DNA from 3 places in the Paenibacillus violae genome. Region 2 is predicted to be linked to each of the others. Evidence: riboswitches for the same ligand, from Rfam matches in the RefSeq annotation. Region 2 holds a riboswitch; each other region holds the start of a gene.
What was found. A riboswitch is a leader RNA that binds a small molecule or an ion and turns the genes downstream of it on or off. The one in region 2 is predicted to bind cyclic di-GMP.

Region 1 (4,543 bases), on a different contig from region 2:
CTAGAAATATCAGAAATGTTACAGGTGGCAATTAACAAGCTAATTTGGGTGGGGGAGAAAGTTTTTATGAAAAAAAAGAAACTGATTGTGTCTGTGTTAGCGTTTTTCTGTTTGGCTGGTGTCGTTCATGCAGCGGGCCTTCATGGTGACTACAAGGGGGCTCCAATCGTGAAGGTTTTATTCGGGGGGAAGGAGCTTCAAGCTGAGGATGTGCCTGCTACTATACAAGATGGCAGAACTGTTGTGCCGTTGTACCTATTGAAACAAACCGGGGCATCGGTGACGTGGGATGCTGAGAAGTACACAGTTGATTTTGCATTTCCTCAAGTAAAGGAAGATAACGCAATGAAAGATTTTGCAGCTACTATTCCGTCATTAAATGAGAAAGCTAAAGAATTTCAGGGGAAAAATGTCCAGCTTATCTATAATGAGTATGGCTTATATTTAAAAGTAGATTTAGAAATATCAAATGATACTAGTGCAGATAACGATCATATCATTGCACTCTCCGGTTTTTTGGTTAATTCACCCGTAGATTCAATGATAGTAAGCATTATTTATAATAACTTGGTTACAAACTTTGTTACAGTCAAACGATCAAATGCTGAGGAGTTTAGTAAGAGCAGTAAGGACAACCTATCAGAATACCATTTTATGAAGACTTGGAACTCTCAGCGTGTAGATAATACAACGGATGTATCTGTTCCCAATAAACCTCAACCAACGCCTACACCGCTGCCTGTGTCAAAATCGCCAGTTGCAGGTCCAGCCTGTCAGAGGATTATCGCCCTTTACACAGAGCAGATAAACAATGAAGTAAATCAGTACAACGCAAATCTTGGCAATCATTCTGGTGATATTACTGGCTATGCAGATAAATTAAAAGAAAATATGAAAAAAGCTTTAAAGGAAAACAACTGTCCGGAGGATTGAAAAAAACGCCAGCCAACGGCTTATACCGTTAACTGGCGTTTTGTTGTATACGCGCCCGAGATGATTCGAACATCCGGCCTACAGTTTAGGAAACTGTTGCTCTATCCTGCTGAGCTACGGGCGCATGGCAAAGATTATGATAGCACGAAGCCTTATATGGCGCAACCTTTGAGTGGCAAGATTTAACTACTAGTTGAATTTAGCTAAATGCATCGTGCGTTGGGGAACTACAGGGCACTATTTGAGCCAAAACGAAGACTTCCAGGGTTCAGACGGAACTACAGGACTCTATTTAGCCTAATTAGCCAAGATTTCGGCTAGAAGTGCTAAAATAGCGGATCACAGTTCCCTCTCCTCGCTGAAGTGCTTAATATCCGGCGAATAGGGGATCATAGTACCCTTTCGCATATCAATGCGAGGCGTCCACTTACGAAGGAAGCTAACGCTCGCACCCAGCGCGCCAATGCCTAACGTCGAACGCGAACGGCTATTCCTTCCCGCGCAGCTTGCGGAAAAACTGCGTCAGCATCGTCGCGCACTCCTCTTGCAGCACGCCGCTGACCACATCGACCCGGTGGTTGAACCGGTCCTCCTGCAGCAAGTTCATCAACGTTCCCGCGCAGCCGGCCTTGGGATCGGTTGTGCCGTAGATCACCTGTGGAACGCGTGCCTGAACAATCGCTCCTGCACACATCGGGCAAGGCTCCAGCGTGACGTAGAGCTTGCAGTCGAGCAAGCGCCACGCTTGCAAATGCTCACTGGCTTGCTTAATAGCGATCATTTCAGCGTGAGCAAGCGGATCCAGCGTCGTTTCACGAAGATTGTAGCCGCGGCCGATAATTTCCCCTTGATGTACAACAACGGCACCAATCGGCACCTCACGAATGGCTTCGGCTTTACGTGCTTCCTCTATGGCCGCTTTCATCCATGGGATATGTTCACTATATTCATCCACAGGGGGACACCTCACTAAAAATAATCTTATCCACATGTGAACAAAGGATCGAACAAATATTCGTTGTTAACAACCTGTGGATAACAATGTGTATAACTCAAAAAGTTGTGGATATTTATTTCTTTTAACATTCATACAACAAATACCAGATGTATGCAAGAGAATTAGTTGATAATAGGGAAATCCATCCGTATAATGAAAGATAACTTAGGTCTTTTAGACCATATAACACGATATTGTACGACAAAGCATGACAATTCATTTGCAAGGTTCGATAATGGCAAACTTGCCGAAAGGTAAGGACGCAAAGCCGAGGGTCTACGGTTCCTATGGAACTACGACAGCCTGGTTACCGAAAATCGATGCTTTTTTAGGTTGAGGTAATAGGCTGTTCCCGGCGCAGGGGCAGTCTATTTTTTTATTGGAACGCGGGGAGGGTTGATCGACAAAGTGGTTAGCAAACAAAAATCTGCTAAGTTTTATGGCAGCAAGGAAGGGTACGACGCTGATGTAATGATTGACAGCAAGGCGATGCTGAGCAAGGAAGATTTCGTAGCCACTGGCGTGTTGACCTATGCACTAGGTGACATCATTGAAGTGGAGCTTCCGGAATATCATGTTTTTGCGCTGGGAGATAAGTGTAAAATGACGGTGTATACGAAATCCGGGCTGTTTGTTATGGATACCGTGGTTGTGGCCAAGGACCAGGGCTCGTTGATTGTTCTGAATCCTCCTGAAAATCGCAGGAAGTTCACGGAAAAGCGGGAGTTCCCTCGCGTTGATGTGAAGAATGAAGGGCTGCTTTTCGCGCTCCAAGACAGAAACAAGAAACTCAAACATCATTTTGAAACACCGATCCGATTCTCTATCAAAAATCTATCTGTTAATGGTTTAGGATTTACGATCAGTGAAAATGCTATGCTAGAAAAAGTCATTCAAAAGAATTCCCAATTGGAAGTGGAGTTAATTTTGGGCTTTTTGGTGCCATGTACAATGGAAATTGTTCGGCAAGAAAAAACGAATGACGGCTACTATTACGGTGCTAGTTTTGTTAGCATCCCAGAAGAGAAAACGAACGCGCTGCGCGGATTTATTTTAAAAAATCAGATTGAAACGTACTACATTCAGAAGCAGGAAAATGAAACAAAAAAAGCACTGGAAAAAAAGTCTGCGGCTAATCAGTAGCCTACAGGCTTTTTTTTGCGTTCCAAGTACTATATAATAAGAAGGATGATTTTCGAAAATTAAGGAGTTGTAACTACGATGGCTTTGAAAGCAGGTATCGTCGGTCTACCGAACGTAGGAAAATCGACATTGTTTAATGCAATTACACAGGCGGGGGCAGAATCTGCAAACTATCCGTTCTGTACGATAGATCCGAATGTTGGGGTAGTTGAAGTACCGGACGAGAGATTGCACAAGCTGGTAGAGATGATTGTCCCTAAGAGCATTGTTCCGACAGCCTTCGAATTCGTTGATATTGCGGGTTTAGTGAAGGGCGCGAGCAAAGGCGAAGGGCTTGGAAATAAATTTTTGGCACACATTCGTGAAGTGGATGCCATTGTGCATGTTGTCCGTTGTTTTGAGGATGATAATATTACGCACGTCTCCGGTAAAGTAGATCCGATTGGCGATATCGAGACGATTAATCTCGAATTGATTTTGGCTGACATTGAGTCCGTTGAGAAAAAGATCGAGCGCTCCCGCAAAAACCTGAAAGGCGGCGACAAGAAAGTTGTTGCTGAGGTTGAGTGTTTGGAACGCATCAAGGAAGCTCTTTATAACGATCTGCCAGCGCGTAGCATTGATTTGAGCGATGATGAGAAGCTGCTCGTTCGCGACCTTCACTTGTTGACAATGAAGCCGGTTCTTTATGCGGCCAACGTGAGTGAAGACGAAGTATCAACTGCGGATGAGAATCCATTCGTCAAAATCGTTCAAGAATACGCGGCGAAAGAAAACAACGAAGTTGTTTCGATCAGCGCGAAGGTGGAATCCGAGATTGCTGAGCTCGAAGATGAAGAAAAAGCAATGTTCCTCGAAGAGTTGGGACTTCAAGAGTCCGGCTTGAATAGATTGATTAAAGCAGCTTATCGCAAACTTGGCTTGTATACGTATTTTACAGCTGGGGTGCAGGAAGTAAGAGCTTGGACGATCCGCAAAGGAACGAAAGCTCCTCAAGCGGCTGGTGTGATTCATACCGATTTCGAGCGTGGATTTATTCGTGCCGAGGTTGTATCTTATACGGATTTGGTAACAGCTGGCTCCATGAATGGTGCGAAAGAAAAAGGGCAAGTACGCCTGGAAGGTAAAGAGTACGTGGTGAATGACGGCGACGTTATGCATTTCCGATTTAATGTTTAATGAATAAAAAATAAAGAAAGGAGTGATCCGTTATGTTGGATCGACTTCAGTCCATTGTGGACCGCTATGATAAATTAAGTGAGCTACTGTGTGACCCGGATGTGACGAGTGACACCAAGAAGCTTAGAGAGTATTCGAAGGAACAATCTGATCTTCAGGAAGCCTACGATGCTTATAATGAATATAAGAGCGTAAGCGAGCAGCTGGCAGACGCGAAAGCGATGCAGAACGAGAAGCTGGATGATGAAATGCGTGAAATGGTGAAAATGGAGATCGAAGAGCTTAGCGAGC
Region 2 (4,543 bases):
TAAAGTAATTGGACTCCTACCTGATAAGAAGGCAAGTTACGTTTCTTTAAACACAGACGGGAAAATGTATCTCCTTGATAAAACGAATAAAAAAATCAGCAAGGTTAACTTGGACGGCACTATTACTGAGGTAGCGAGTGTTAATTTGGATCAAATAACAGGAGCCTCATCGAGGAATGGATATTTCTACATTTCAGATACTACTAAGGTTTATCAAGTTGATGTTGCTGGTAAAATGGATGAGTACACTAATGTTGCTCTTTTGACCTATAACAAGGGTTTATATGATCCGAAAACACAAACCTATGAGCAGCCCGCCGAAAATGATAAAATCATTGATGGTAAATCCATTACCGATCAAGTTAATGGTCCTGGCGCTTTAAGCTTCAAGGGCAGTTTCCTTTTTACTATCGATCATCATGGTAACATCGTGATTTATGACAGCCTAAACGGAATTATACGACGCATCAACGTTTACTAGTTTTATACCACCAATAGCCAACAAAAAAAATCCCCCAACCGCTAATCCGACCCTGTTCAGTCGAGCGTTTGAGGGATTTATTTTTTCATCAATAGCCATATGATTATGGCCCAAAGCGGAATAGACAGCAGAATACTCCATAGGCATCCTATTGCAAATCCTAATTTTGTTTTTTGCTCATTTTTTGATAAATCATCGTTCGGCATGTTCCACCAACTCTAACGGGAGTCCATCTGGGTCTGCAAAAAACGTATACCGATCACCTGTTATGGGATCAATTCGTACCGGTTCAACCGCAATTCCCTTGCTCTCTAGTTCCTTGACGCTTTCGTCCATATTTCCAACTACAAATGCCAAGTGTCGAAGTCCTCGCGCTTCCGGTCTATCCACTCTTAAGGGTGGATTAGGGAACGAAAACAACTCAATCTGCTGCTCTGTTTCTCCTATGCGCAAATCCAGCTTGTAGGAATCACGTTCTGCCCGGTACAACTCATTTACGATCGTCATTCCTAGTAAATCAACATAGAAATGCTTCGACTTTTCGTAATTCGAGCTAATAATGGCCACATGATGAATGCGATCGATTTTCACTAACATGCCTCCCGACTCCATAAATAAACCGCATTCCGGGAATTACCCATCCTGCGGCTCGATTCTTATTTTATCCGTCTGCTCTCATCGTTTCAACAATTTTCTTCAAAATATTCTCTGCTTGCGCATATTCTACCTGACACGTACCTGCTGCGTGGTGACCGCCTCCACCATTTTGGAGCATCAAAGTCCCGATGTTCGTTTGAGAGGTGCGGTTCACAATGCTGTGTCCACAAGCAAATACACAATTTTGTTTGTTACGTCCGTCCACGATCCAAATGGATACATTCTGCTCTGGATAAAGCGCGTAAACCATGAAACGGTTACCAGGATAGATGGTTTCCACATCACGAAGATCCGTAATGATCACATTTCTTTCTGTATATGTATGCTTTGCAAGCATTTCACGGTATAGAGCATCCAATTCATAATACCGTTCAACCCGCTCCTTAACGTCCGGAAGCTCCATAATTTGATCGACCGTCATCACTGCACAGTGATCCACAAGCTCTTCCATTAGTTGATAATTGCTAATTCGATAGTCCCGGTAGCGTCCTAAACCCGTACGGGCATCCATGATGAACGATAATAAATCCCAACCCGTTGGATTCAAAATATCTTCTTTACTGAATTGTGCAGCATCCGCTTTATCTACGCCTTGCATAATATCGTCAATATCACCAAAGGTTTCTTGCCCACCATAATAATCATATACGACGCGTGCTGCGCTTGGTGCAATACGGGTTTCCCCTTTGAAAGCTACTTTCTCACCCATCCGCTCAAGTTCACTGGAATGATGGTCAAACCATAATCCGCAACCTGCAACATAAGGCACATTCGCCAAAATATCGTTCTCGGTAACCTCGATCAGACCATCCTGCATATCTTTGGGATGAACGAATTTCATTTCATCGACCATGTTTAGCTTTTTGAAAAGCATTGCGCATACTAAACCGTCAAAATCCGAACGCGTAATTAATCGCATAGCGCAAATCCCCCTACGAAGTTAGTACTTAAGAACTATGTATGAATATGTGTATCATTATATCAGTACCTGTCGATTTGTGACAATCATTTTGTCATTAGAGCTTTTGGGATAAAAAAAAACAGTTCGCCTATATGGGCTGAACCGTTCTTAATTTGGAAGTTAAAATTTGGTAGAGTCTAGTCATAAATGCTTCAATTTGCGGCATCGGAGGCATTTTCACAGAAAGCTTAACTTCACCTTTCCAATAGAAAATCAAAATGCTGTTGCTTCTCCCCTGAAACATTTCAACATCCCAGCAAGATTCATTAAGCGCGTACTCTTCTAAATTAATCAATAGCTTTGGTCCATCCGAGGATGGCACCAAACGGGCAACATGATTGCCGCAAAGTGATGTTACTTTTTGCTCTTCATGTAAATCAGACTGCATGCTGCTTGGTCCTCCTTTTATCCATAGTTTATGAAAGTTATGACAGAGAAAAACCCCACCATAGTGTACCGATCGGAGGGGATCTAAGTTGAATACCCAATCGTTCGGCAGCTGGCTGGCAACGAGTCCGATTCATGAACAAGGTAGCCCCTGTAGCTTTGCGTCACTGACTTTCGTCAGTTTTGCCATTGTCGAGATGTGTTGTGAAGTCTTTTACAAGAAATAACTACACTCTCAAGAATAAGGGAAGTTCTTTTGAAATCGTATAGTTCGCAAGAACTAATTTTGCATTATTTATCAAAAAACTTCTTTTTTCGACCTATTTTTGGGCAGTGCTTGTAGATTATTGGCACCTTTCCAATAAAAGAGAGATCCCGCAAGGGTTACAAAGGCGATGACCAGATAAAGTGCAGTGCCCCCATACGCTACGAGCAGAAAGCCGCCAACCCAAGGTCCCATAAAATGACCTACGTTGGTTAACGTTTGTGCACCAAAATAAGTACCGCGCATATGTTCCGGTGCCAGCTTATCAATCAGCATGTTGGCCGCGGGGTAATTCAATATTTCTCCTAGTGTAAAAATCGCCATGGAAATAATCATGGGTACTAACGAATGCGAGAATGCAAAACCGATATCGCCTAACGCAAACATCAAATTTCCTAAAATAATCGCTACAAGTGGCGAGTACTTATCAGAAATCCGTGTAAGCGGTATTTGCATCGCAATTACCACAATGGCATTGACACTCATGAGGACAGCAAACATTTTAACACCTTCAGTGAAGTTCTGCTCCAAATATTGCGATAGTGTCACCATGACTTGCGAGTAGCCAATAGCCCCTATAATTCCGCCAAGAATAAAATAGCGAAACGTGACATCACGTTGAATAACCCGCAATGCAGAGACAAACGTAACAGGTTGTTTCTTCTCCCCTTCTATTTGCTTAATACCAAAAACGATAAGGAGAACGTAGAGGGTAACCGCATAGATAAAATATACGATTCCAGTGAGTAGAAACGGCAGTGCTCCGTCCATTGTTGCAAAAAAAGCACCCAATAAAGGTCCTACAGCAACACCAACATTGATGGCCATGTATCTCATTGAAAACACACTGAGTCGCTTGGCCGGCTCGGTCAAATCCGCCATCAAGGCTTGCGAGACCGGTTCGTAGAAGGAGCGGCACAAGCCGTTCAGCATGTTCAGCATCATGAACAAAACCGGTAGTTTCACGATACTAAAACCTACAAACACAACCGCCCATCCAAAAAGTGCAGCGAGCATGATAATGCGTCGGCCGAATCGGTCCGATAAATTACCGCCGATAAAACCTCCGACTGTTCCTGCCAAGGCTCCCATTCCAATTACGACCCCAATCATTACTGCGCTCATCGACGTATGTTTAGCTAAGTAAATCGCCAGAAAAGGCAGACTCATGGAAGACGCCGCTCTGGCCATGACCGTTCCCAAAATTAACGTATGTACAATCGGATGATACGAACCAAGAAAACCACGTAATCGATTCATCTGTCAGAACTCCTCTCGCTGATAATTTACCAAAGGTTAAGAAATGAGATCAAGAACTCATTATACACGAAAAACGGTAGTTCGTGTCCTTTATTATATGTTTTTGTCGAATAAAAAAAGGACTCCCCAAAGTCGCATGGGAAGCCCGTTTTAATCATGTTTTGTGGCCTAGAATTAAGCACTTCTATATCGAAAGTGCCCTTAGAACGTTCACGCATCACTGATCACTGGCAGGAATCGAAAGCCATGGGCGTTCTCGCTGCCATTTCACTTCAACCTCCGTCTCAAAGAAAGAGGACAAACCTTCACTTGTCAATACATGGCGCGACAGCCCTTTTGCGAATACCTCACCACGACGAATCAATAAGGTTTGATTAAAAACAGGTAGAATTTCTTCAATATGGTGAGTTACGAATATTAATGTCGGAGCATCCGGTTCCTTGGCTAGTTCTTGGATGCTGGACAGCAATGCTTCCCGAGAAAGGAAGTCTAATCCGTTCGTCGCTTCATCCAGAATCAGCAGCTTAGGGGA
Region 3 (4,543 bases), on a different contig from region 2:
GAAACCAGCTTCAAAGCGTTTGATAACCGGGATGTCGATACCGCCAACGAAGCCGATTTTGTTGGATTTTGTCGTAAGACCTGCAACCACACCTACAAGGTAGGAACCTTCTTGCTCGGAGAATGTTACGGATTCTACGTTTGGAGCTTCTACAACGTTATCAATAATCGCAAGTTTAGCATTCGGGTTTTGAGTTGCAACCGTTTTAAGCGCGTCACCCATCAAGAAGCCAATACCCCAAGTCAAGTTATAGCCGTCTTTTACGAATTGGTTCAAGTTCGGCGTATAGTCCGCATCGCTTTTACTTTCCAGGTTCTTCACGTTTACGCCAGTTGATTTTTTCAATTGTTGCAAACCTTCCCATGCGCTTTGGTTAAAAGATTTATCATTTACGCCGCCAATGTCTGTGACCATGCCGATTTTGAAATCTTTGCCGCTGTTGTTGCTTGGTGCTGCGGATGCTGCGCTACTTGCTGCTGGTGAAGCGGAAGCGGCCGGTTTTGTTTCTTCTTTTTTGGCACCGCAACCTGTCAAAGCAACCGCGGAAACAGTGACAGCCATTAACGCTGTTGTGAATACTTTTTTCATCATCTTTACCCCCAAAATAAATTTAAAATTGTACCTTAAATCCCACATTCTAGGTTGACCAGAATCAGTTAAATTATGTATGTCTGATCATAGACCGAGTGTATCACTTTGCAACTTAAGTGAAAAGCAATCCTGCAGCAAATGATCATAATTCGTGATGTTAACCAAGTTGACATGGTCTTTTTGTAAAGCCCCACAATATAGGTTTTAAGCCCCAATTATTTATTATACTACCGCCGGTCAATAAAATCTAGATGACCTATTTTTAATTTTTTATGGTCATCAATGTCAGGAATTGATCGGAGGATAGCGGATTGCTGAACAGTTTTCCTTGCACCTCCGTACATTGCAGAAATTTCAGGTATTCGAATTGCTCTTCCGTTTCGACACCTTTCGCAATTAACTTTAACCCTAATCGGTGGGCCATCCGAACGATAGCAGCTGCAAGCAGTTGATTTTCGTCATCATCGACAAGGTCTCTGATCAGCGTGCTGTCCAGCTTCACACTATCCAGTGGCATACCTTCCAGCCCGCTTCGTGTAAAAAGCCCCGTACACAAGTCATCCATGGCAATGCGTACGCCAAGCTTTTTCAGCATCGTCAGCTTCTTGCTTGCTTCTTGCACGTTGGAAGACGTGATGCTCTCCGTAAGGTCCAGCTCGACCAGACTGGGATCGATACCTGTTTCTTGCAGCACATCAGCTATATGGGCAATAAAATGATCATCTTTAAACTGCGAAGATTTAATGGTGAACGTCATTCGGAGCGGCTCTTGACCGGCCTTCTGCCAGTCTCTCATCTGCCTGCACGCGGTCTGAAACGCCCACTTGCCGATAGGCACCATGAATCCCAGTTCATCCGCTGCTTTCCGCCAATCCATGAGCTTGCTAAGCTGCTTAGCCCCCTTCTCCCAGTAGAGGCTGATCTCCATGCCGATGAGCTTGCGGCCTGCGATTTCATATTGCGGCTGATACCGTAATTCGAACTGTTCCTGCTCTAAAGCCAAGCGCAGCTCGTTCTCCATGTGAGCTTTGCTCTTCACCATCGTATCAATGTCTGACGCATAGAACTGGAAGCGGCTATTCTCATGGTTTTTGGCCTCGTACATCGCTTCATCTGCACGCTGAAGAAGCTGTTCGGGCTTAGTGCCGTCTAGCGGATATAATGCAATTCCCATACTAGCGGTTATCGTAACGGTTTTTCCATCCAGGATAAAGGGTTCATCCAAGACATTTTGAATGCGCATAGCCACTGCTCGGACGTCTTCCGGTTTGGTAAAAGATTCAAGCAAAATAATAAACTCGTCGCCACCCTGCCGATACACCGTATCCGAACCACGCAGACAGCCTAACAATCTCTCCGCTGCCAGTCGAATGAGCTGATCACCAGAGGCATGGCCATAGGAATCATTAACCTCCTTGAATCTATCCATGTCAAGAAATACAACTGCAGCAAGCTGGTCATAGCGCTGAGCATGAAGGAGCACGCGCTTTAAGCGGTCCTCGAACAGCCGTCGATTCGGCAATCCCGTTAATGTATCATGGTAAGCCAAGTAAGCCAGTTGCTTACTCTTCTCCTCCTGTTCGATGCTGTTAAGCCGCAGGTGACGGATGCGAATGGCAAAAAAGAAGCAAATAAGTGCTTGAATGAGGACGAACACTATCATCTTCGGGGTAAATGTAAAAGAAGCAGCAGCAAGTAGATTAGCCGTCAGCAGAAAGAAACCAAGGATGCCCACATAGCGGAGCTCCTGATCTTTCATCTGTTGAATCCACTTTAAAAAAAGGCTTCTCATTCGGGGGGAACCTCCATTCCGGTCATCAAAAAAGGCTATTCCATTTGGAATAGCCGTAGGCGTACCTGTATCGGTAAACTGCTCCTCTCGGCAGCCCAGCCATCATCGTTGCGGCGGCAACCTAAGACCCGGAGCTTTGCGTCCTTACCTTTCGGCAAGTTTGCCTTTTACAATATTCAGGTAAACAAAGAAAAAGCAGGACTATTTAACTATATCACAATTTTTTCTACTCTGGCTATTTTTAGTTAAATTAGCAAATTAAAAAGTTTGGGATCTTTATTGATCTCGATATAATCATAGTCCTTGCGGGACAAACGTTCAATAAGACCCTCATAATCATCTTTATTCTTCAGCTCGATGCCGACTAGTGCTGGAGCATCATCCCGATTGTTCTTTTTCGTATACTCAAACCGGGTAATATCGTCGGTCGGCCCCAAAACTTCCTCCAGAAATTCACGCAAAGCGCCTGCACGCTGAGGGAAATTGAGGATGAAATAATGTTTCAAGCCCTCGTACACGAGCGATCTTTCTTTGATTTGCTGCATCCGGTCTATGTCATTATTACCACCGCTGATGATACAAACTACGTTTTTGCCGCGAATTTGATCCCGGTAAGCATCAAGCGCCGCAACAGGCAGAGCCCCTGCTGGCTCAATCACGATGGCGTTGTTGTTGTAAAGCTCCAGAATCGTCGTGCATTCCTTCCCTGAAGGAATAACAACAATATCGTCCAACTTTTCTTTGCAAATATCAAAGGTAAGCTCGCCTACCTGCTTCACAGCTGCACCGTCTACAAATTTCTCAATCGTAGACAAAGTAACGACTTTGCCCTGCTTGAGCGACTCCTGCATACTTGCAGCGCCCTCTGGCTCAACGCCAATAATCTTGGTACGCGGGGAAACGCTGTCCACATAAGTCGCTACACCAGCTACAAGACCGCCGCCCCCGATGGTGGCAAAAATAAAGTCAGGCGTATCGGACATCTGATTCATAATTTCCAGACCGACAGTCCCTTGTCCCGCGATCGTGCGAATATCATCAAAAGGGTGAATGAACACCTTATTTTCTTTGGCACAGTAGGCCTTGGCGTGATTAGATGAATCATCGAAAGAATCCCCTGTCAGAATCACTTCTACAAAAGATCCGCCAAACAACTTCACCTGCGAGATTTTTTGCCTTGGCGTCGTCGTTGGCATGAAGATTTTCCCTTCAATTCCCAACTGCTTACAAGAGTAAGCAACGCCTTGTGCGTGATTGCCTGCGCTTGCGCACACGACTCCCGCTTCGCGTTCTTCCGGGGTCAAACTTTGGATCACATTGTACGCTCCGCGAATTTTAAAAGAACGAACGACCTGCATATCTTCACGTTTCAAATAAACGTTACATTCATACAAGTTAGAGAGCAGCTCATTGCGTTGCAGAGGCGATGGTTCGATCACCTTGCTGAGCACATGATTGGCCCTAATAATTTCTTCCAAACCTACTTTTCCGGAAACAACCATTTTCTCTTACTTCCTTTCTCTCCAATATGCGTAATAAATTTTAAAGATTATTGTAGCACACTGAGGAGCGCCTGTAAGAAAATATTATTGGAACATTTTATGAATGCTGATGTTTCACTCCAAAATATGGCGGGTATTAACTAGCAAGATACTTTATAAGGGAGTGATTGCTATGTCGACACAACCACGTAATATTGACATTGAAGAACGCCATGTAGAGAAAAAATCGGATTCCAGTTTAGTAGCTTCCACCTTCATTAAGTATGCAGCTTACATCATCATCATCTTCGGAGTTCTATATTTCTTAGTTCATTATGTATTTCCAATGTTTTAGAACATGAATAAGCGCGTGAAGAAAGGGCTATCTTGCGGGTCTATGACCTGTAAGATAGCCTTTTTTTCAGTATATACGGTAATGACCACGCGAATCTCGCACTATTGGGGAACTATGATCCTCATACCGGCTTCCTAGTAGTAGTAACGTGGCTGATCTTGCAGCTCCGCCCGTTTCTGCAAGAAACGGTAAAACGCGCTTGCTGCTTGTGCCCTTGACACTTCTTGTTGCGGCGCAAACTTACCATCGTTGAGGGACATAATGTTAAGCCCTACCACAATCGCAGCGGTACCTACTTGCTTAACTTCAGCGGCATCCGCGAAT

Region 1: it holds a riboswitch for cyclic di-GMP, as region 2 does, so the genes downstream of both, RQP52_RS31550 (PilZ domain-containing protein) here and RQP52_RS24145 (hypothetical protein) in region 2, are expected to answer to the same signal.
Region 3: it holds a riboswitch for cyclic di-GMP, as region 2 does, so the genes downstream of both, RQP52_RS25910 (putative bifunctional diguanylate cyclase/phosphodiesterase) here and RQP52_RS24145 (hypothetical protein) in region 2, are expected to answer to the same signal.

What each region holds. Positions count from the first base shown of each region.
Region 1 is NZ_JAWCUD010000015.1:23,220-27,762, forward strand. It holds gene RQP52_RS31535 (stalk domain-containing protein) at 67-933, shown strand; tRNA gene RQP52_RS31540 (tRNA-Arg) at 984-1,057, opposite strand; gene tadA (tRNA adenosine(34) deaminase TadA) at 1,421-1,924, opposite strand; cyclic di-GMP riboswitch class I at 2,158-2,245, shown strand; gene RQP52_RS31550 (PilZ domain-containing protein) at 2,327-3,073, shown strand; gene ychF (redox-regulated ATPase YchF) at 3,152-4,252, shown strand; gene prfA (peptide chain release factor 1) at 4,285-4,543, shown strand, end outside.
Region 2 is NZ_JAWCUD010000009.1:217,470-222,012, forward strand. It holds gene RQP52_RS24130 (copper amine oxidase N-terminal domain-containing protein) at 1-481, shown strand, start outside; gene gloA2 (SMU1112c/YaeR family gloxylase I-like metalloprotein) at 674-1,072, opposite strand; gene RQP52_RS24140 (exopolyphosphatase) at 1,143-2,057, opposite strand; gene RQP52_RS24145 (hypothetical protein) at 2,188-2,487, opposite strand; cyclic di-GMP riboswitch class I at 2,591-2,684, opposite strand; gene RQP52_RS24150 (MDR family MFS transporter) at 2,785-4,011, opposite strand; gene RQP52_RS24155 (ABC transporter ATP-binding protein) at 4,229-4,543, opposite strand, start outside.
Region 3 is NZ_JAWCUD010000010.1:251,278-255,820, reverse strand. It holds gene RQP52_RS25915 (BMP family lipoprotein) at 1-588, opposite strand, end outside; gene RQP52_RS25910 (putative bifunctional diguanylate cyclase/phosphodiesterase) at 854-2,383, opposite strand; cyclic di-GMP riboswitch class I at 2,470-2,558, opposite strand; gene ilvA (threonine ammonia-lyase IlvA) at 2,629-3,885, opposite strand; gene RQP52_RS25900 (hypothetical protein) at 4,058-4,219, shown strand; gene RQP52_RS25895 (S-layer homology domain-containing protein) at 4,354-4,543, opposite strand, start outside.